Regions from separate parts of the Rummeliibacillus sp. JY-2-4R genome, predicted to be linked through region 1. Evidence: riboswitches for the same ligand, from Rfam matches in the RefSeq annotation. Region 1 holds a riboswitch; each other region holds the start of a gene.
What was found. A riboswitch is a leader RNA that binds a small molecule or an ion and turns the genes downstream of it on or off. The one in region 1 is predicted to bind thiamine pyrophosphate.

Region 1 (5,353 bases):
TCCAAGAAGAACAGCTGATAAAATATTGGCAAAGTGTTGGATTGGAAAGACTTTAACAAATCCTAATGGAATATATACCATACTACTAGAGATAGTTGTGATAGCAGCAATAATGGCAGTGTAGGTAAGTTTTCTTGTTTTATTCATATTTTTCATTTAGACCAAGCCCCTCTGAAATTATTTTGATACGATATTATCAATTACTTCACTAGGTTTAACTTGTTTTTTAATAACCCCTCTTTGATAAAGCCAATCAGATGCTTTTTTCCAAGCTTCTTGGTCTTGATAGCCAAAAGGTACTCCTTTTTCTTCCATGAGAGGTAGAAGGATTTGTAAACTTTTTGTTTCAACTTCTTTATCTAAAGGAAAACTATCATTTTCATGATCTAGTAAAACTTGTAATCCTTCTTTTGGATTTTGTTTTACGTATTCTTGGCCTTTTGTTACAGCAGTCCAGAATCGCTTAATTGCATCTTTCTTTTCATGTAAAGTTTTTTCACCTGTTACTAGAATTAGTTCATAATTATCAGGTACGCCATAGTCACTGTTTTTGATGGTCATCATATCATAACCTTCTTTATTTAAAAGAACATATTCATGGTTAATATAGCCACCTGTAATCGCATCTACATGGTCTGTCGCAACTGATGAAATTAAATCCCAACCGACATCAGTCATTTTGACTTTGCTAAAATCCCCACCGTCTGCTTCAACCATTGTTTTGACAGTAGCTTCGCTTAATTCGCTTGATGAATAACCAACGTTTTTCCCTTCTAAATCCTTAGGTGATTTGATTCCTGCTGATTTTTTCATCATGAGTTGGTCTAGTGAATGTCTAACTAAAACAGCCACAGAAACGACTGGAATTCCTTCTGATTTTGATAAAATTGTTTGATTTTGATAACTAATAGCTAAATCGACTTTCCCAGTTGCAGCAAGTTTAATAGGATCATTGGTATCAGCGGGCATTTCGATTTTGACATTTAGGCCTTGGTCCTTAAAATAGCCTTTTTCTTGTGCTGCATAGATGGCAGAATGTACAGCATTTGGGTACCAGTCGAGCATGATGCTGATATTGTCTAATTTTTTCCCATTTTCATCAGTCGATTTTGATTGAGTTTTTCCACTACATCCTGCCATGAGGACGAGTAGTGATAGTAATAAAGAATATGTAATCCATTTTTTCATTTTGGAATGCTCCTATTTCTATTAGATTTGTATTTCACGGGATGAAGAAAATCTTACATTAGTGAAGGTTCACTTTATTGGTGATTCTTTTTTCAAACCAAGTGGCTAGTGCAAATAGTAAAATGCCTACGATAGTTAAGAGTGTGATCGCAGCAAAGACCCCTTCCGAGTTTAAATTTCCAGACATTCTTCGGCTATAATATCCTAAGCCTTGACTTGCTCCTAGCCATTCTCCAATGGTTGCCCCAACAAGTGCAAAAACAATGGCCATCTTAAATCCAGAAAAAAAAGAAGGTAGTGCCATTGGAATATGTAGCTTTTGAAAAACTTGAAAACGAGTAGCCCCCATTGAACGTAATAACTCGATATACTCCTGATTACATGACTTCAGTCCATCATAAGTACCTACGACAATTGGGAAGAAACAAATAAGGACTGTGACAGCAACTTTACTCCAGATGGAATACCCAAACCACAAAACAAAAATAGGGGAAATGGCAATAATCGGAATCATTTGCGAGATGACAACCGCAGGATATACAATTTTTTCAATAGTTTTTGAAAAGAACATGCTAACTGCAAGTATTACACCACCTATAACGGCTATTAAAAACCCAATGATAAACTCCAGCATAGTAGCACTTAAATGTTCAAAAATTAGCGGTTGCCAATTGTCTATTATCATTCTTAGTACCCCAGTTGGTGCAGGAATGATAAAGCTTGGGACGATTGTCAAACGTACAAGCAATTCAACAATCGCTAGTAGAATAATAGAAACAATGATAAATAAACTATAGGTTTGTAGAAAGTTCTTAATCTGTTTCATTGGCAATCTTTAACTCCAATTCTTGTCGTAATTCAATTATTTTTTGAGAATGTAACATTTTCGCAGCGCGAGGTCTCGGCAAATCAACAGAAATCTCTTCTATTTGAAAATTAGGATGAAGGAGTATGATGCGATCGCTTAAATAAATCGCTTCTTCCAAATCATGCGTAATAAAACATATTGTTTTCTTTAAATCTTGCCAAATCGATAAAAGCCATGTTTGCATTTCTTTTTTCGTTATACTATCTAGTGCACCAAATGGTTCATCTAATAATAGGATATTTTTTCCAGTTAATAATGCTCTTAGAAATGATGCTCGTTGTTTCATTCCACCGGATAGTTGTTTTGGTAGAGCATTTTCGTATTCTGATAATCCAACTCGTTTTAACCAAGTTCTCGCTTCATCTTTTGAAATGTTCAGGTCTTTTTGAATTTCGGACGCGATTAGGATGTTATCTAGGATTGTACGCCAAGGGAGTAGTAGATCCTTCTGTGGCATATAACCGACATCGCCAAGTGTTATGTACTTTTGATCAATTTGAATTTGTCCTTCAGAAGGAACTAGGAGGCCTGCGATAAGTCGTAAGATTGTACTTTTTCCAGTTCCACTTTTACCGATGATCGAGACAAATTCACCGTTTTGTACTTCCAGATTTAGATTTGAGATTACTTTGTTTTTTTGTTTTTGTTCGTTTGTGAAACTGTAGGAGACATCTTTGAGAATAAGTGTCATTTTGTTACTCCTTTCTTTTTTTAATGACTTAAAAAAACTGCTTTCTATTAAAGAAAGCAGTTTCAAAAGAATTACTCAGATAACAATATCTGTGAAACTACTTTCCTACGCTAGAATTGTCTAGTTCAGGTTCAAAGGGTACAATCTCAGCCTAATGGCGCCCCTAGTAGGTTGTTGTTATTCAATTTTGAAAATAAAAAAATCCCCACTAACAAAGTCAGTGGGGTATGTATAATAAATTCATTAAACATGTCTCACTTCCCTCCGCTAGTATAAACTAGATCAGGTTCAAAGGGTTTAGAACGATTGTTCAGTCTCAGTCCTCATCGGGACACCCCTAGTGGTGCTATTTAGTTTCCATTAATAGCTTATCATGTAATTTATTTTATGCAAGGGTTTTTATATCTGAAAGTTTGTTACCTTAATAGATTGTTGTTGGAAGAGATTTCAACATCTCTACGGAACAAAAATAAAGCCCTAATACATAATGTATTAAGGCTTAGCAATCAACAAGTCATTTATTTTTATTATGTGACTCTAGATTCTTGTAGCTTGAATTATTTTGGTTGTTAGCCTCGAATTCAGCACCAAATTCTTCATTTGAATTTTGGTTTTGGTTGTTCGTATTATTTTGGTTTGCAAAATCATTGCTTTTATGTGTTTTGTTTTTTTGATTATATCCACTACGTTTTGGCATGGTTAATCACCTCCCAGAAATTAATGTGCTCAATATGTAAAAGATTTATTCTTTAATAATTAGCACTTAGATAAATGGAGAAAAAGTACTGTATTTCTCTTATTATTTTCCACTACGGATAATTGAATAATGTAAACAAAATTAAACAAACTAACGTAGTAATTCAAAAAATCATTTTTTGGAGGTTTTTTATAATGAATCAACATACACCAAACCCAGATGACCGTTCTAACAATGTGGAGCGTTTAAAACAAATGGCTAAAAATACGAAGAAGAATATAAAAGAAGCGGAATTTAGTATGGAATTTGCAGGACCTGAAGAAGCTCAAAAAATTAAAGAAAAAAATGAACGTAGAAATCAAGCACTTGATGCATTTATTGCAGAAATGCATGATGAAGCAGAAGCACGAAAACGAGGACAACAATAATTTAGTTAAAGGCTGTGGCAAAAGGATGAATATCCAAAATTTTGTGCCACAGCTTTTTACTTTTTCTTTATTGTATAAAGTGTGCAATCCTTAACAAACTAATACAGTAATGAAAACATCGCAGGAGGACTCTTAAAATGAAAAAACCAAAAAATAAACAATCTAATAGTGCAGCACCAATCCAAAATATGATTGAAAATACAAGAAAGAATATGAGCGAAGCTGAAATCAGCATGGAATTTGCTGGTAAGGAAGAACTTGAGCATCTAGAAGAAAAGAATTACCGTCGACAACGAGAAATTCAAATAAAGGAAAAAGAAATTGCGGATAAGGCCGCAGAAAAGGCTTGGAGAGATAGCTTTAAATAGGGAATAGAAATAGAAGCTGTGATGGAAGTATATTATTCTTCACAGCTTTTTGAATTGGTAAGTCAAGCGGTATGGTTGATGGGACAGGTGCAATGATTGTTACTTCCGGTGATTATACAAAAGAAAACAATCTAAAACCTATTGCTCGCCTGAAATCATGGGGAATTGTCGGTGTAGAGCTAAAATATATGTGCACCGGATCAGTTCCTGCGATTCAAAATATTTGGCTTGTCAAAAGGAATTAGGATTTGATTTAGAAAAATGGAATGTGAATGGTGGTGCAGTTGCACTTGGACATCCCTTAGCTGCCAGTGACGTTAGAATATCACTAACATTATTATATGAATTAAGACGTAGAAAGGAAAAATATGGTGTGAGTGCAGTTTGTATTGGTGGTGGCCAAGGGATAGCTGCAGTGTGGGAAAATTTAGATTTCTGATGATATAAAAAAATGGAATTTCAGGAAATGCAAGAGTTTTTTTAAATTTCATATTAATAATAATTAAAAACTCAGCACCCTTCTTAAGAGAAGATTAGCTGAGTTTTAATTTTTTCGATAATGTGTTGAACCCTTCAGTAACAGTTAGTACATCAACATAGCCTTTGAAAATTCAATTTGTATATTGCATTATTGGTTATTTATTGAAGTCTTGTGTATTGCTTTTTTGTAAAGTAAGAAATTTTTACATTTTCAGTTAATTATTTATGTTAAAATTAAAAAAGTTCCATATATTCATTTAATTTAGGTGGATAGGGTAACTAATACATAAAAAAGAGGTAGATAATATGAATTTAGAATTAGCAAAAAAGTTGATTGCTGCTGCAGAAAGCGAAGCGGTAGCACGTGATTTAAAAATGGTCATTTCAATCGTAGATGAAGGAGGCAATTTAGTTGCAGTGCATCGCATGGATGATGCATGGATCGGTAGTGTTGACATTGCACAAGGAAAAGCATGGACAGCTGTTGCTTTCAAACTTGAAACAGAACTTTTAGAAGCTGCAACAATTCCTGGAGCAGAACTTTATGGCATCAACACTACAAATAATGGTAAAGTAGTTGTCTTCGGCGGTGGTATTCCATTGGTACAAGACGGTAAAGTAGTGGGTGCAATT
Region 2 (5,353 bases), 2.0 Mb from region 1:
TATTGCAGCTACAAATAAAAATTTGAAGGAAGAGATAGCGTATCAAGGAACATTTAGAGCCGATTTATTTTATCGGTTAAATGTAATTTCAATACAGATGCCGGCACTACGAAACAGGAAAGAGGATATAGCTTTATTAATTAGGGAGTTCATCTCTGGGCTTAGTCATTACTACAGTAGCCAACCGAATGATATTACTGCAGAAGCTTTATCGCATTTAACGGCTTATTCTTGGCCAGGAAATATACGTGAACTTAGAAATGTTATTGAACGTTCCTATTTATTAGCAAAGGATCGCTCAGAATCGGTTATAGATTCGCATCATTTACCACCTGAGTGTAAATCATATGAATTCTCTGTTCAAAATCCTAAATTTAACCTAGAAAGAATAGAGCGTGAAACGATTCAAAAAGCTTTGAATGCATCTAGTACGTTAACCCAAGCTGCAAAGTTATTAGGTATTTCTCGAAGTACTTTATATAGAAAAATAGCATTACATCAATTAGAGATAAATCTTTAATAGTGTAACTTTGTAAGAGGCATAGTAGGAAATCAATCGACTCGTAATATTACATAAATGGTGAAGCAGGTTCTTTATTATGCTGTTCGAGAGGAGATAAGTGCGTATGAATTATCATTTAACTCAGAATTTAGCATTAACACAAAAATTATCGTTAACACCAACAATAAAGCAATCACTGGCTATTTTAGGTATGAACTCTCAGGAAGTTCTACAATTGGTAGAGGAGATGCTAGAGGAAAATCCATTTCTATCACATGAAAATAAATTATTATATCGTTTAATGAAAGAAGATAAAACTATCACTCGTAAATTTTGGGGAAGTTCATCAAAAGATACTTTTTATACAATTGCTACCTCTAGCGGTGGCATGGAGGAGTATTTACGCGACCAACTTTTATTAGAAAAAGAATGTAAAGGGAAGAAACGTCAAGGCTTGCTTTATTTAATACAAAACTTGACTGATCGTGGCTACTTAAAATGTTCTTTAGAGGAAATGCAGGCGAGATTTGAATTGACATCTGATGAGGCTACGAGTGTGTTAAAGGTACTACAAAGCTTTGAACCGGCTGGCATCGGTGCACGGTCCGTATCTGAATGTCTGCAATTACAATTACGCTCTTATTCCTGTATTCCACCTTACACCGAGTCAATTGTTATTCACCATTTAGAGCAAGTAGCAGCAGGAGACTTGAAAGCACTTTGTACAATTTATAATTGTAGTACAGATGAAATTCGTGATGCAATTGACTTTATTAAATCGTTAAACCCATATCCAGTAGATAATTTTTCTAATGAAGAAAGTCATTATATTGTGCCGGATTTAACTGCTCGTTTTTACAATGGAGAAGTTATATTAACCGTCAATGATTCTATTACTTCCGGTTTAATTATTGATGAAATGATGGAAGAGAATTATTTAGATGATGAATCCAAAATGAAGAGAAACGAGGCACTCTTGTTAAAGACCGGTATAGACAAGCGTTCGGCTACTCTATATCGAGTAAGTTTAGCAATTTTAGAAGCACAGCCTACATTTTTAGAACACGGTATCAAAGCACTGGGTTCGTTGAAGTTGGCCGATATTTCAAAAGTTGTAGGACTTCATGAATCTACTGTTTATCGAACGATACGTGGTAAATATATTGATACTCCTCATGGTTTATTCCAAATGAAAGATTTATTTATGAGAGGTTTAAAAAATTCTACAGGATTCGACCAAAGTATTCAATTGATAAAGAATCGTATTAAAGAACTTATTGCGATGGAGGATAGAACTCATCCTTACTCTGATCAAACTCTTTCAAATATCCTTAGACAGGAAAATATAGAGATAGCTCGCCGTACGGTTGCCAAATACCGTCAAAAAATGGGAATAAAAACAGCTAAAGAACGTTTTTTAACTTAAGGGATATCCATTTACTTTATTCAATTTGCTACTCGTTGGTATAGTTACTTATATTTCTTATCGGTGCTCTGATTATAATCACTTTAAGTATCGGTAATAATCCATCTACAATGCTAATAAGTAATGGAGCACTATCAAAAACACGCTTCAATTGACTAAAAGATTTCTATGAAGTTAATTATCTCGGTCCGAATAGACTGCAACGGATATTAAAGGTTCTAAAGGTAATAGTGGGCGAATGATCAACCCTTTCAAAGCAGCCATTAATTTATTTACTAAAGCATCTTTTTCTTATTAAAATCTATTGTTTAATAGTTATGGAGAAAATCAGCTTACACATGGAAGTAGACAATTACAACATGTATATCTAAGTTATTTGAAACAAATAGTATAACTATTAAAGTCAAAAGGAGGTGGCTACAATGGACGCACAACGAGCACAAGAAATTTCTTCTTCGCCAATTATGGCGAATGTAACCTTTAATGGAGAGGGTATTTACATTGAGCATGTGGATCGACATAATGGAACAGCTACAATCCATTTCCTAGATGATCCAAATAATAAAAAAAGCGTATCTGTAACAAGCTTAAGTGAACAATAATTTATCCGTAATTCCCACAATAAACCTCCACCTTCTGAGTGGAGGTTTTACGTTTGATTAACTTTAGTTGGATTCTCCTTCTTCTTTACAATAAAATGACGCTTTCTTTATCTTAAGAAAGGCGACAAAATTTGAAGAAGTTACTCTAATGTTTATCTTTCCCCAGCCTCATCCACTTCGCTTATTTTCAAATTTATCTTTTAATTCAATAAAGTATAATGTATAATAAAACCAAAATTGAATAGAAATAACTAGGGGAGTCCAATAAGTTGGGCTGAGAAAGAAACACGTTGAAGTTTCTTGACTCTTGGGACCTGATCTGGTTCATACCAGCGTGGGGAAGTTAGAAGCATCATTTTAGTTATACTACTTCTGTATACATATTAGCCGGGTCCAGCCATTTATTGGACACCGGCTTTTTTATATACTTCATAAGCTTGTATAAGCTCTCCACTTGTTTTGTTCTATATCTCGTCCTTCTATTCGAAAAAGGAGAGATTAACTATGTCAATGTCAACTTCTTCATCTAGCAAACAAAGTATTTCCATCATGTCTAATTTTCCAGGGAGCAAAAAAGTATATGTAACAGGCTCTAGACCTGACATTAAAGTTCCAATGCGTGAAATTGAGTTAAGCCCGACAACCGGAGCGTTTGGAGAAGAGGAAAATTCTCCAGTACGTGTGTATGATACTAGCGGACCTTATACAGACCCTGATTATTCTGTCGACATTACTAAAGGTCTTCCTGCCATTCGAAGTTCATGGATTCAAGAACGAGGAGATGTTGAGGAATATGATGGTCGTGTAATCAAGCCAGAAGATAATGGTTATAAAGATGAAAACGATCCTCGCACGACTCATAACGTATTTCCAGGATTAAAGCGGAAACCGTTACGTGCTAAAAAAGGGAAAAATGTTACACAACTTCATTATGCAAGAAAAGGAATTATCACGCCTGAAATGGAATTTATCGCAATTAGGGAAAATATGAAACCTGAATTCGTAAGGGATGAAGTTGCAAAAGGTCGAGCAATTATTCCTTCTAATATCAACCACCCAGAATCGGAACCAATGATAATAGGTCGAAACTTTCATGTGAAAATTAATGCGAATATTGGCAATTCTGCTGTTTCATCTTCTATCGAAGAAGAGGTTGAAAAAATGACCTGGGCAACACGCTGGGGGGCTGATAATATTATGGATTTATCAACCGGCAAAAACATCCACACTACACGGGAGTGGATTATCCGTAATTCATCGGTTCCTGTTGGCACTGTCCCAATTTATCAGGCACTCGAAAAAGTAAATGGTGTTGCTGAAGATCTTACCTGGGAGGTTTACCGTGATACCTTAATTGAACAAGCAGAGCAAGGTGTTGATTACTTCACCATTCATGCTGGTGTTCTTTTGCGATATGTCCCGCTAACAGCTAAACGTGTAACAGGTATTGTATCTCGCGGTGGGTCTATCATGGCACAATGGTGTCTATACCATCACAAAGAAAGTTTTTTATACACACACTTTGAAGAAATCTGTGAAATCATGAAATCCTATGATGTTGCATTCTCTTTAGGGGATGGTTTACGTCCTGGGTCTATTGCAGATGCGAATGATGAAGCACAGTTTGCAGAATTAGAGACTCTTGGAGAGCTAACAAAAATTGCTTGGAAGCATGATGTACAGGTGATGATTGAAGGGCCCGGGCACGTGCCGATGCACCTTATTAAAGAAAATATGGATAAACAATTGGAAGTGTGTCAGGAAGCACCATTCTACACACTTGGACCTCTTACGACGGATATCGCTCCTGGTTATGATCACATTACATCTGCGATTGGAGCTGCAATGATTGGTTGGTATGGAACAGCGATGCTTTGTTATGTAACGCCAAAAGAACATTTAGGTTTACCGAATAGAGATGATGTTCGTGTAGGGGTTGTCACATATAAAATTGCTGCACATGCTGCTGATTTGGCAAAAGGACATCCAGGAGCACAAAAAAGAGATGATGCCTTATCAAAAGCTCGTTTTGAATTCCGTTGGAGAGATCAGTTTAATTTATCTTTAGACCCTGAACGTGCAATCGAATATCATGATGAAACATTACCTGCTGAAGGTGCAAAAACAGCACATTTCTGTTCTATGTGTGGACCTAAATTTTGCAGTATGAGAATCTCTCAAGATATTCGTAATTTTGCAAAGGAAAAAGAACTAGATACGAAGGAAGCTATTGAATTAGGTATGAAGGAAAAAGCTGAACAATTTAAGCAATCTGGTGGTAAGATATATCAATAATTTTCATATGAAATAAAGCAAAGAAATGCCACAAACAACCTTGCCCTAATTACTTAGTTGAGGCAAGGTTGTTTAACTTTCTATTTTTAACTATTAGCTGTGAGGATTTCAGACACTTAATATCGTGTATACTAGCTTATCTCATGTAAATAATCGCCCAGAAACCGTGAAATCTCAGCTCTCAAACATGAATAAAACCCCACCTCAAAAAATCTCCTCAATTTCAAACTACCATTCTATTGACTCTCCCTCCATCTAACACTACAATGGGTAATGTAACGAAGTGAGGTGTCCAAATCATGAATATTCGTAAGTTCAAAATGCATGAAAGTGGATTGAATCGATTTTTTGGTCCACTGGAAGCGAAGATTATGGACGTTTTGTGGAGCAACTGTGAGATGACCATCAAGGATGTCCAACACGCGCTTGAGAAAGAAAAGGCAACGAACTTCAACACGGTGATGACAGTCATGAATCGACTAGTGGAGAAGGGGATTCTTCAAAAAAGAACAGAAGGAAGATCCTCGA
Region 3 (5,353 bases), 1.9 Mb from region 1:
CTACACGAAACGAGATGGAGCGCGTTTGAAAATGGTGTTTGCGTACCAATACTTCTCCATTGTAAAGGATGAAGAGCTATTCCATTTCATCCCTGTAGAAGGAAAAGAAATTGTGATTAACTTAACTTCGTTGAAAATTGAAAACCTATCAGAAGTCTTCGTATTCCAAAAAGGAAGCAGGTTTATACGTTTACCTTTATATCAATTATTACTTGTTTCGAATATTAATGACCATCTTGAACTCATACTAGATGAACTTGAACTGAAAAGAGGTGTGCAACTCTTAAACGCGCCATCAGAAATCGACGTTCTAATTGAAGAACTGGAAGATTGCAACCGCTTGCGCCTAATCGATCATGCCTTAGCTACAGGCGACAAAGAACTATTCCATCAACTAGCTAAAGACTTAAAAACTACGGAGGACAAAAAGAGTTGAATAAGCAATTCCCATAGAAAGCACCTACTCATTCGTTAAACTGACTAGGTGCTTTTTGATTTCTAAATTTCCATTCAGAAAACATTCCCCTAAAAAATACATCCCCATATATTAAAAGTGACAAAGAATTAGCACACAATAAAAATAATATGCTCAATACTTTGAAATGTACCCTTATTTATGAAAATTTAATCTAAAATTTTGAATTTAAAAGAGAGCATATTTGCTTGAATCGTTCTAGAGAGGACTTAAATTATTATCAGCGTGGATAAACCAATGAAACCGTGGATTAGTTAGTTGGAACGAAGGATAAAGACTTTAAAGCCAAAGCACGAAAGAGAGGCCTATTTGCCACGACCAAAGGGAACCTTAACGAAAAGGTTGGTGAATGATGAGCGAAAACGTGTATTCAGTTATGCAGTATTTGCCTATAAACGCAAAGCTATTAGTACTACCAAATAAAGGACCTGCAATTTTATTAGCAGATTTAGACGGAGATTGGATCAATGAGCTAATCATTGCTTATCACTATCAAAATGAAAATTACCTAATGATATTGAAATGGTCGCACGGAAATTGGATACCGATTTTAAATAGTAAAGGAGCAGGATATGGCATAACTGATTTACAGGCGGTCCCTCTTACAAGGCCCGGCGTTAACACGTTGATAGTCGGTTGGCGAATTGGGAGCATTTGGTCGAAACTGGATTTATTGCAATGGATGAATCATCAATTTGTCCATCTGCCGACAAATAATATTGTGTACAGTAAGTTAGAAGTGGAAGACATGCCAGGAAAATATGGTCGCGATGGCCAGTTTGAAATGGCAGTCTGGGTACACGATACAGGGGAGGCCTACAAAGTACAGGTTTACCGACTTAACGGTTTAGTGTGGTCGGTTGCAAAAGATGCTTATCCATATTATTTCAAAAAAGTAGCAGCTTTTTATAAAAAGCAATTACAAAAAGATGATTACTCGTTTTACTGGTACTACTTAGCAGATGCTCAAATGAAGGCCGGTGAACTAGACCAAGCACTTCAATCCATCAATAGGGCCTTAACATTTCCAGACCCCTATCCATCTAAAGAAAAAATGTTGGAATTGAAAAATGAAATAATTCAACGTCTCTACTCAAACCTATCATCCGCGGCACAAAAGAGAAGTCAACATAGATAATTACTGCCACCGCCAAGCGAGCAATCAGGGGGTTAATTAAGTATTCAGCAAGAGATCGTTCGTTAGTGGTGACTTAAAGTGTTTGGAACGTGACTGTAATTGAGAAAATAGCGAATAGACGGGTCGAATGAGCGAATTGGCCGGCGGAAAGGGCGAATAGAAACGCCAAAAGAGCGAATTGGATGGTGAAAAGAGCGAATTGGCAATGAAAATGAGTAATCAGTGGTTTAATTAAGTGTTCAGCGGAGATCGTTCGTTAGTGGTGACTTAAAGTGTTTAGAACGTAACTGTAATTTAGAAAATAGCGAATAGACGGGTCAAATGAGCGAATGGGAACTAGGAAAGGGCGAATAGAAACGCCAAAAGAGCGAATTGGATGGTGAAAAGAGCGAATTGGCAATGAAAATGAGTAAATAGGATGCCCACCAAATAGAGAATAGCAGTACTAAGAGAATATGGCTGATCCAATGAACGAATAGCCCGACCAAAATAGGCAAGAAACCAGCTCTAATCGCAAGTGAAATCACCCACTCCCAAGCATCTTCTCCTTTTGCGCATACATTAGATAAAAGGGGTGGATGAGAATGAGCGAAAGCGAAGATTGGTTGAGAGACACCTTGCCACCGTCAGCAACAGTTCTGGAATTGCGAAATGCCAATAGACCGGCGATTTTATTGGCAGATATAGATGGAGATCGAGTAAAGGAATTAATAGTTGCTTATCAATATCGAGGAGAAAATTTCCTTCTACTATTTAAGAAATACTACAATCAATGGTATCCAATTGTAGAGATTAAAGGGAAGGGATACGCGATAACAGATCTAATGGTTGTTCCACTTACGAACCGCGGAGTCAATACATTGGTTGTTGGCTGGCAAGTAGGAGAAATGCGATCACAGTTGTTTTTACTGCAATGGTATACCCATGGATTTAAGAATCTACTAACAGATAGTGTGGAATATAGTAAGTTATATGCGGAAGATATTTATGGTAGATACGGGAAGGACGGTCAATATGAATTGGCTGTTTGGATTCATGATATAGGGGAAGCCTTTAATATTAATGTGTATCGTTATCATAATGTGAGAGGACTTATGAAAGCGAATGATTTTTATCCAAGTTATTTCAAGCGAATTGCGACGAATTACAAGCAATTATTACAGACAGACAACTTTCCTTACTACTGGTACTATTTAGCGGACGCGCAGTTTAAGGCAAAAGAGTTCGATGAAGCACTCATTTCGATAGAAAATGCCTTAACGTTTTCAGATCCATATCCATCAAAAGAAAAAATGATGGAATTGAAGAATGAAATCATAAGTAAGCAAACGCAAATGGGGTCCTCATGAAAAAAGCCCTATCAATTTTCTTCCCATTTTTCGACTGTTTGGTATAATAGATTTAAGAGTTCAAGTGAATGAAGAATGTGGGGGAGCTGGTAATGCCAGCTGAGAATGTATCCAATAGGTACTGACCCTTAGAACCTGATCTGGCTAACACCAGCGGAGGGAACATCACCTAAAAATCAAAGTAAATGTAAAACAACGACTTTTAGAATGAATGTTAACGTCCGGAATGGTTCCGGGCGTTTTCTTTTTTCTTTATATGACTCGGGAAAACGGTTCTATGACAATTCATAGAACGTGTCAAAAAATAATGGGGGCAAGAATGATGAAAAAGTTATATGCATTTCTATTAGTTGCCATACTTGTACTGGCAGGCTGTTCATCGAAGAGTTCTAATAGTACAAAAGAAAAAGCAACTGATTCTAAGAAAGAACTAAAGAAAGTAACAGTCGTTTTAGACTGGACACCAAATACTAACCACACGGGTTTATATGTGGCAAAAGAAGAAGGATACTTTAAAAAACAAGGATTAGACGTTGATATAATTCAACCTGGTGATACAGGAGCAGATCAATTAATCGCAACAGGTAAGGCTGATTTTGGTGTTAGTTACCAAGAAGGCATTACACAAGCTCGCGTACAAGGGGTTCCGCTCGTATCAATTGCGGCCGTAATCCAACACAATACCTCTGGCTTCGCTTCACCTGTTGCCAAAAATATTAAATCACCTAAAGACTTTGAAGGTAAAACATATGGCGGATGGGGTTCACCTGTTGAAAAAGCCGTCATCGATTCATTGATGAAAAAGGAAAATGCAGATGTCAAAAAAGTTGATATTATCAATGCTGGCGACGCAGATTTCTTCACAATGGTTAAAAAAGATGTAGACTTTGCTTGGATTTATTATGGATGGACAGGCATTGAAGCAGAACTTCGTGGCGAAAAATTAAACATGATTTATTTAACAGACTATAGTAAAAAATTGGATTACTACACACCGGTTTTAGCAACAAATGAAAAAATGATTCAAAACGCCCCAGATACAGTAAAAGCATTTGTCAAAGCAGCTTCACAAGGATACGAATATGCGATTAAAAATCCAGACAAAGCAGCTGATATCTTAGTGAAAGCAGCACCAGATTTAAATCCGAAACTTGTGAAGAAAAGTCAAGAATGGCTTGCTGACAAATATCAAGACGATGCAAAACAATGGGGCGAGCAAAAACTTGAAGTATGGGAAAACTACGCAAATTGGATGAGTGACAGAGGTTTATTAGAAGGTAAATTCGATGCCAAAAAAGCATTCACCAATGAATTTTTACCAAAATAATGGAGGAATTTAAAATGGCCAATTCTTTAATTAGTGTTCAAATCATACCAAAAACTAAAAAGTACGAAGACGTCATTCCTTTTGTTGATGCAGCAATCAAAATCATCGATGAATCCGGCGTAAAATACGAAGTACACCCTCTAGAAACAACAATGGAAGGTGAAATGACCGAAATAATGAGCATCATCACGAAGATGAATGAAAAAATGATTGAATTGGGATGTGTCAACGTTATTACACAAGTAAAAATCCTGTACCAACCATCTGGCATAACAATGGATACACTTACGGAGAAATATCGCTAATGAAATGGCTACGGAACAATGGAGGGGCAATTTTTCTGCTCCTCTTTCTTTTAGCTTTATGGGAAATCATCGTAAGAATAACAGACACACCCGCATGGTTATTGCCGGCACCATCTAAAATTTTTGCAGAAGGCTTCAACGTGATTCCAACTTTTTCAGTAGATATTCTCGCAACGACAAAACTATCCATACTTGGCCTTGTCATTGGGAGTGTAGTTGGATTCGCAATTGCTGTAATTCTACATATTTTACCGATAGTCCAAAAGATGACGTACCCATTGCTCATACTATCGCAAAACATTCCAATTATTGTACTCGCACCATTGCTCATTATTTGGTTTGGTTTTGGTATGATGCCAAAACTTATTGTCATAGGACTTGTTTGTTTCTTCCCAATTGTTGTTGCAGCACTTGATGGCTTTAAAAACACGGCACCTGAGCTTAAATATTATATGCAAATGGCGGGTGCATCCAAGACGCAACTGTTTTGGAAACTGGAATTGCCTAATGCATTACCATCATTATTCTCAGGGTTGAAAATTTCAGCGACCTACAGTGTGATGGGAGCGGTCATTGCAGAATGGCTAGGGGCAAAACAAGGAATTGGCGTGTATATGACGTTATCGCAAGCATCATTTCGTACAGATCGCGTATTTGTCGCTATCTTCACAATCATGCTTTTAAGCGTACTTTTATTTGGCCTCATTCGCCTAATGGAAAAGATGTTCATAAAAGGCAGGGAATAAAATGTTATTAAAT
Region 4 (5,353 bases), 1.0 Mb from region 1:
GCATACCTGTTGGTCAAGATGTCACCATCCCAGTTGTTGGACTGCTCGCTACTGCATATTCTTTTTCGTCGATTCGGCCTGCTTCAAATCCTAATCTTCCTGATTCTACCGCTAAGTTCATGGCAAGTGCCATTTTGACAGGGTCTTTTGCACCTGAAACAGCCGTATTTAGTAATACTCCATCAGCCCCAAGCTCCATCGCAAAGGCCACATCTTTTGGAGACCCAATGCCCGCATCTACAATCACAGGAATAGAAGATTGTTCAATAATAAATTTCAAGTTAAGAGGATTGACAATTCCCTTTCCTGAACCAATCGGAGATGCACCCGGCATAACGGCATGTACACCTAGCTCTTCAAGTCGTTTTGCTAACACAACATCATCGGAAATATAAGGCAATACAATAAATCCTTCTTCTAGTAGCATTTTAGATGCTTTCAATGTTTCAACTGGGTCCGGAAGAAGCGTACGATTATCACCAATCACTTCTACTTTAATCATGTCACATAAGCCAGAAGCCTTTGCCAGCTTCGCAATTCTTACCGCTTCCTCAGCTGTTTTGGCACCAGCAGTATTTGGAAGAAGCGTATATTTAGATAAATCAAGCTGTTCAAGAAAATTAGGTTGTTCCTCAGAGAAAATATTCATTCTTCTCACAGCAAACGTTAATATTTCAGCTTGTGAAACCTCAACAGCCTTTTTTTGAATCTCAAATGACGGGTATTTCCCTGTCCCTAATAAAAGTCTTGAATGAAATGTACGATCAGCAATTTTTAACATGCTTTAACCCCCTCCTACAAAATGGATAATTTCGACAACGTCTCCGTCTGATAATTTCACGGTTTCATAGTTTTCTTTCATGATGATTTCCTTATTGACCTCTACAACTACAATGCGATCTTCTAAATGGTAATGAGAAAGTAGTTGTAGGATAGATTGGATTCCCTCTTGAAGGTCAATAAGTCTTCCATTTAATCTAATAGACATTTATATCACCTACTATATTGGTAGTGGTGAGCGGCGAGCGATTTTAAATGCCTCCACCCATTCTTTTTTGATGTCTCTTTTCAATATCAAATCACGAATCATTTGCCCTGTTGCAGGAGCCAGCAGGATACCATTTCGATAATGCCCTGTAGCAAACAATATTCTTTCTTCCTCAGGATGTTGTCCGATAAATGGCCTTTGGTCAAACGTTTGCGGACGCAATCCTGCCCAATTCGATGCAATTTTCATATCCGCTACAGCAGGAAGCATTCTCTTTGCTTTCGCAATTAATGATTCGATTCCAGCAAGGCTTACTCTTTCATTCCAATCTTTTTCAATCATCGTCGCTCCAACCACAAGCCTTCCGTTATTTCTAGGTACGATATAGTAGCCATCATGAAAAAGGGTATGATTTAACACTGAATTCTCATCGATGACAGAAAGACATTCCCCTTTTACCGGTGTGACTTGATGAGATAATCCAAGCTGCTCAAAGAATTTGGAGCTCCAAACGCCGCTTGCAACAACGACATACTTAGCTTCGATTTCACCAGCTGTTGTTTGGATTAAATAACTACCATCATTGTTTTTAATTTGAAGCACTGATGTAAATTCAAAAAGAGATGCACCTAACATCTGCGCACTTTTAGCAAAGGCATGACAAACACCAATTGGCAGCACGTTCACATCATCTTCAATATAAGCAGCACCTACTATATCCTGCGTAACCGCATGCTCCATTTCTAAGACATCCGCAGGTTCCAGCCACTTAGCAGTTGGTTGAGAAAGAATCTTATAGAGCTCATCTTTATCCGTATTTGTATAAGCAAGCTTTAAAATGCCACCCCTTCTGTACTGCAAGTCTATTCCGCTAGATTCATATAACTCCTCTTTCAGACCTGAATAAGCTTGCTGGCTGCTTCTTGCAAAAGGAAAAAAGACATCCATATCCCCTTCACACTCAGAATGTGCACCTAACATACCAGCTGCAGCACTTGTGGATTTAGAACCTATTTTGCCAGCTTCAAACAATGCCACATCCATCTTTTCTTTCGCTAAATAATAAGCAATGGAGGATCCGATAATCCCACCGCCTATAATGACCACTTCAAAGTTCTTTTTCATATACTATTGCCTCTTTATATTGGTTTGCAGATTCTAGCGGGTTCTCAGCAGAAAATATTCCTGACAACACTGCTACTCCATCTGCTCTTACTACTCGCAACTCATGTACGTTCTCACATGTAATGCCACCGATAGCAAAAACCGGTATGCTTAAGTTTCTTTTCATTTGAATGATGGGATCAATGCCGTTCGGAGCCCTGCCTTTTTTACTATTCGTTTCAAAGCAATGCCCATATACCACATAATCTGCTCCATCTAGTTCAGCTTTCTCAGCACCTTCAAACGAATGAACAGATTTTCCAACTCTTATATGCGGAAAGAATTGCTTGACCCTTCTCACAGGCAGCCCTTTTTCAGGCAAATGAACAGTTGGAATATTCATCAACAAAGCAATATCCAACCGATCATTGAGGATGATTTTTTCTTTTTCAACACCACCCTCTTCTAAATATTCAAGAAGTGTCATGATGTCTTGAGGTGATTTTGTTTTCTCACGAATTTGAATAAAATCAACCTTGTTTTTGATTTCAATAATCGTAGATGCAAGTGCACGAACGGAAGATACATTGTCCGTTACAGCCATTAACCTCATATTCTTCCCTCCTTCCACACATAAAAACTGTTCTATCACCTTCCTCCAAACTTCACTATGTATAAACAAGACCGGCGTCATTTTATTCAAATAAAAAACCACTCTCCTAGACAGGAAAGTGGTATGATTGTTTGAGATTTGTCCAAATAAAAATATTGCACAAACATTCGCTACTTCCCTACGCAGGTACGAACCAGGTCAGGTTATGAGGGTTTAAAAGTAACTACTTTATTCTCAGCCCTTATCAAGGGATCCCCTAGTGAAAATTTGAAATATTCAATTATTATCAACCAATGATAATATATTATAATATTGGAAATATTTCAAGTTAATTTTTTATCTTTAATTCAGTCAAAGATAATCTAGACTGACATTGTATTAACAACAAACTTCTCTAGTACAACTATAAAATACAAAAAATGTTTTTAAAGAAGAATTTCAGAAAGAAGCAAACATTTCAACGGAAAGGATTGATTCCCATCGAGCTACGACATTTGGAATATTTTTTAATGGTCAGTAAAGAACTGCATTTTACAAGAGCTGCTGAAAAGTTAGGGATTTCCCAACCCACTCTAAGCCAACAAATTAAAATGCTAGAACAAGGAGTTGGCTATGCGCTTTTTAACCGTGTTGGAAAGAAAATCGAACTTACGAAAGTGGGAGAAATTGTACAGCAAGAAGCATTGAATATACAAGATTCCTTACAAAGTATGTCCTCTCAAATTGAAGCACTTAGAAAAGTAGAAATTGGAGAAGTGAAAATTGCTGTTTTGCCAGGTGAAATGACAGATTTGGTTACTACTTTATGTATTCGATTTAACCAACTCCATCCGAACATCAAAGTGTCCATTCAAAGTACCGATCAAGTGGAAAAAGCTGTTCTAGAAGATGGCGCCGATTTTGGGATTGGGTTCTACTTCCATCAAGTGGATATGCTTCAGGTGACAAAGCTTTATGATGAAGAATTTTACTTGATCAGTAATCAAGAAAGTGGAGAGCAGAAGATTTCATTTACAGATGTTTTAGAAGGTCCACTTATTTTATTTCCAAATACTCATCAATGCAGAAGACTTCTTGATACAACGAGCTGTGAGGTTGGAAAACCAATAGACCCCCTAGTTGAAACATCAAGTGTTGAATCAATCTTGAAGCTTGTTCGTAATGGTGTTGGTCGTAGCGTTGTCTCACGTACATTGTTTGAATTTAATGATACTGCGGATTTATATTATCAACATATTGAAAAGCCGGCTTTGACGAGAGAAGTGAATCTTGTCATGAAGAAGAATTGTTTTATCAATTATGCAGCACGTAAATATGTGGAGTTATTAGTACGGGAAATTGAAAAGCTCCGTTTTCTAATTGAGAAGGAGGCCATTACATCTTTGCAAAGCACTATATTATAGTTTTTATCTATCGTTATCATAGGATTAATGAAATAGTTAAATCAGAAAACCCCCTTTATAATGAAAGTAGACTCATGAAAATGAGAAACACTACATTTGGCGAAGGGGGTTTAAATTGTGTTTCAAGAAGTAGCAGGTATTCAAATTCCAGATACACGATTAGCGACTGATGCAGCAGATATCTTACGAGAGTACGGGGATGACTTGTTGTGGAACCATTCAAACCGCGTCTTTTTATTTGGTGCAGTCATGGGGAAAGAGGACAAGCGTAATTATGATTTAGAATTGTTATATGTTGCTGCATTGTTCCATGATTTAGGCTTAACAAAGAAATACAGCAGTCCTGATTTACGCTTTGAAGTAGACGGTGCAAACGCTGCGAGAAGCTTTTTACAGCATTATGAAATTCCTGACGAGTCGATTCGTCGTGTGTGGGATGCCATCGCATTACATACGACAATTGGAATCGCGGAGCATAAAGAATCTGAAGTCGCCCTACTTTATTCGGGAGTTGGCTTAGATGTCATGGGAGATGGCTTTGAACAGTTCCCTATTGGACTAAGAGAGGAAATTGTAAAAGCTTTCCCTCGCAATAATTTCAAGCAAGAAATTATTCCAGCGTTTTATGAAGGTTTTAAACATAAGCCAGAAACAACTTTTGGCAATATTAAATTGGATGTCGTTAAGTATTTTGTACCGGATTACAAACCGAAAAACTTCTGTGACTGTATTTTACATTCACCATGGGAGTAATTACCATAAATTAAATCGTATTTTAGGAGGTTTTATAAATGAACCCGATTGTTGAAAGGCGTTTAGGTTTAAAAGAGCTTGCTGACAAGATTGTTTCCGCAAATGTTGCTGCAGCGTTGATCTCAGACGGCGATGTAGTCGGAATGAGCGGATTTACACGTGCAGGTGACGCAAAAGTTGTCCCAATGGCACTTGTAGAACGTGCGAAAAATGAAAAGTTTCAAATTGATGTGTATACAGGGGCATCATTAGGTCCTGAAGTAGACAAATACTTAGCGGAAGCAGGCGTGATTCGCAAACGCGGACCATACCAAAGTGACGCGATGATCCGTAACTTGATTAATACGGGTAAGGTGACTTATGTTGATGCACACGTTTCACATAACGCAGAGTTCGTTCGTCAAGGCATTATTGGCCCAATCCATTATGCGATTATCGAAGCTTGTGCAATTACAGAAGATGGCTACCTCATTCCAACGAATTCTGTTGGAA

Region 2: linked by a shared signal. The riboswitch ahead of thiC (phosphomethylpyrimidine synthase ThiC) and the one ahead of ACWV26_RS12410 (ABC transporter ATP-binding protein) in region 1 are both predicted to bind thiamine pyrophosphate.
Region 3: linked by a shared signal. The riboswitch ahead of ACWV26_RS02180 (ABC transporter substrate-binding protein) and the one ahead of ACWV26_RS12410 (ABC transporter ATP-binding protein) in region 1 are both predicted to bind thiamine pyrophosphate.
Region 4: linked by a shared signal. The riboswitch ahead of ACWV26_RS17430 (thiamine phosphate synthase) and the one ahead of ACWV26_RS12410 (ABC transporter ATP-binding protein) in region 1 are both predicted to bind thiamine pyrophosphate.

The regions. Positions count from the first base shown of each region.
Region 1 is NZ_CM132623.1:2,537,830-2,543,182, reverse strand. It holds gene thiW (energy coupling factor transporter S component ThiW) at 1-147, opposite strand, end outside; gene ACWV26_RS12420 (ABC transporter substrate-binding protein) at 178-1,188, opposite strand; gene ACWV26_RS12415 (ABC transporter permease) at 1,247-2,014, opposite strand; gene ACWV26_RS12410 (ABC transporter ATP-binding protein) at 2,001-2,747, opposite strand; TPP riboswitch at 2,833-2,922, opposite strand; TPP riboswitch at 2,990-3,096, opposite strand; gene ACWV26_RS12405 (hypothetical protein) at 3,262-3,444, opposite strand; gene tlp (small acid-soluble spore protein Tlp) at 3,639-3,872, shown strand; gene ACWV26_RS12395 (spore protein Tlp) at 4,010-4,240, shown strand; partial or broken gene ACWV26_RS12390 (acetyl-CoA C-acyltransferase) at 4,297-4,679, shown strand; gene ACWV26_RS12385 (GlcG/HbpS family heme-binding protein) at 5,027-5,353, shown strand, end outside.
Region 2 is NZ_CM132623.1:473,590-478,942, forward strand. It holds gene ACWV26_RS02295 (transporter substrate-binding protein) at 1-520, shown strand, start outside; gene rpoN (RNA polymerase factor sigma-54) at 627-1,928, shown strand; gene ACWV26_RS02305 (small acid-soluble spore protein H) at 2,351-2,530, shown strand; TPP riboswitch at 2,774-2,888, shown strand; gene thiC (phosphomethylpyrimidine synthase ThiC) at 3,041-4,825, shown strand; gene ACWV26_RS02315 (BlaI/MecI/CopY family transcriptional regulator) at 5,125-5,353, shown strand, end outside.
Region 3 is NZ_CM132623.1:437,687-443,039, forward strand. It holds gene ACWV26_RS02165 (IDEAL domain-containing protein) at 1-436, shown strand, start outside; gene ACWV26_RS02170 (hypothetical protein) at 825-1,613, shown strand; gene ACWV26_RS02175 (hypothetical protein) at 2,198-2,962, shown strand; TPP riboswitch at 3,032-3,141, shown strand; gene ACWV26_RS02180 (ABC transporter substrate-binding protein) at 3,285-4,289, shown strand; gene ACWV26_RS02185 (thiamine-binding protein) at 4,304-4,594, shown strand; gene ACWV26_RS02190 (ABC transporter permease) at 4,594-5,340, shown strand; gene ACWV26_RS02195 (ABC transporter ATP-binding protein) at 5,342-5,353, shown strand, end outside.
Region 4 is NZ_CM132623.1:3,552,579-3,557,931, forward strand. It holds gene ACWV26_RS17410 (ThiF family adenylyltransferase) at 1-17, opposite strand, end outside; gene ACWV26_RS17415 (thiazole synthase) at 14-781, opposite strand; gene thiS (sulfur carrier protein ThiS) at 785-988, opposite strand; gene thiO (glycine oxidase ThiO) at 1,001-2,113, opposite strand; gene ACWV26_RS17430 (thiamine phosphate synthase) at 2,097-2,705, opposite strand; TPP riboswitch at 2,864-2,973, opposite strand; gene ACWV26_RS17435 (LysR family transcriptional regulator) at 3,125-4,108, shown strand; gene ACWV26_RS17440 (HD domain-containing protein) at 4,226-4,861, shown strand; gene ACWV26_RS17445 (succinate CoA transferase) at 4,900-5,353, shown strand, end outside.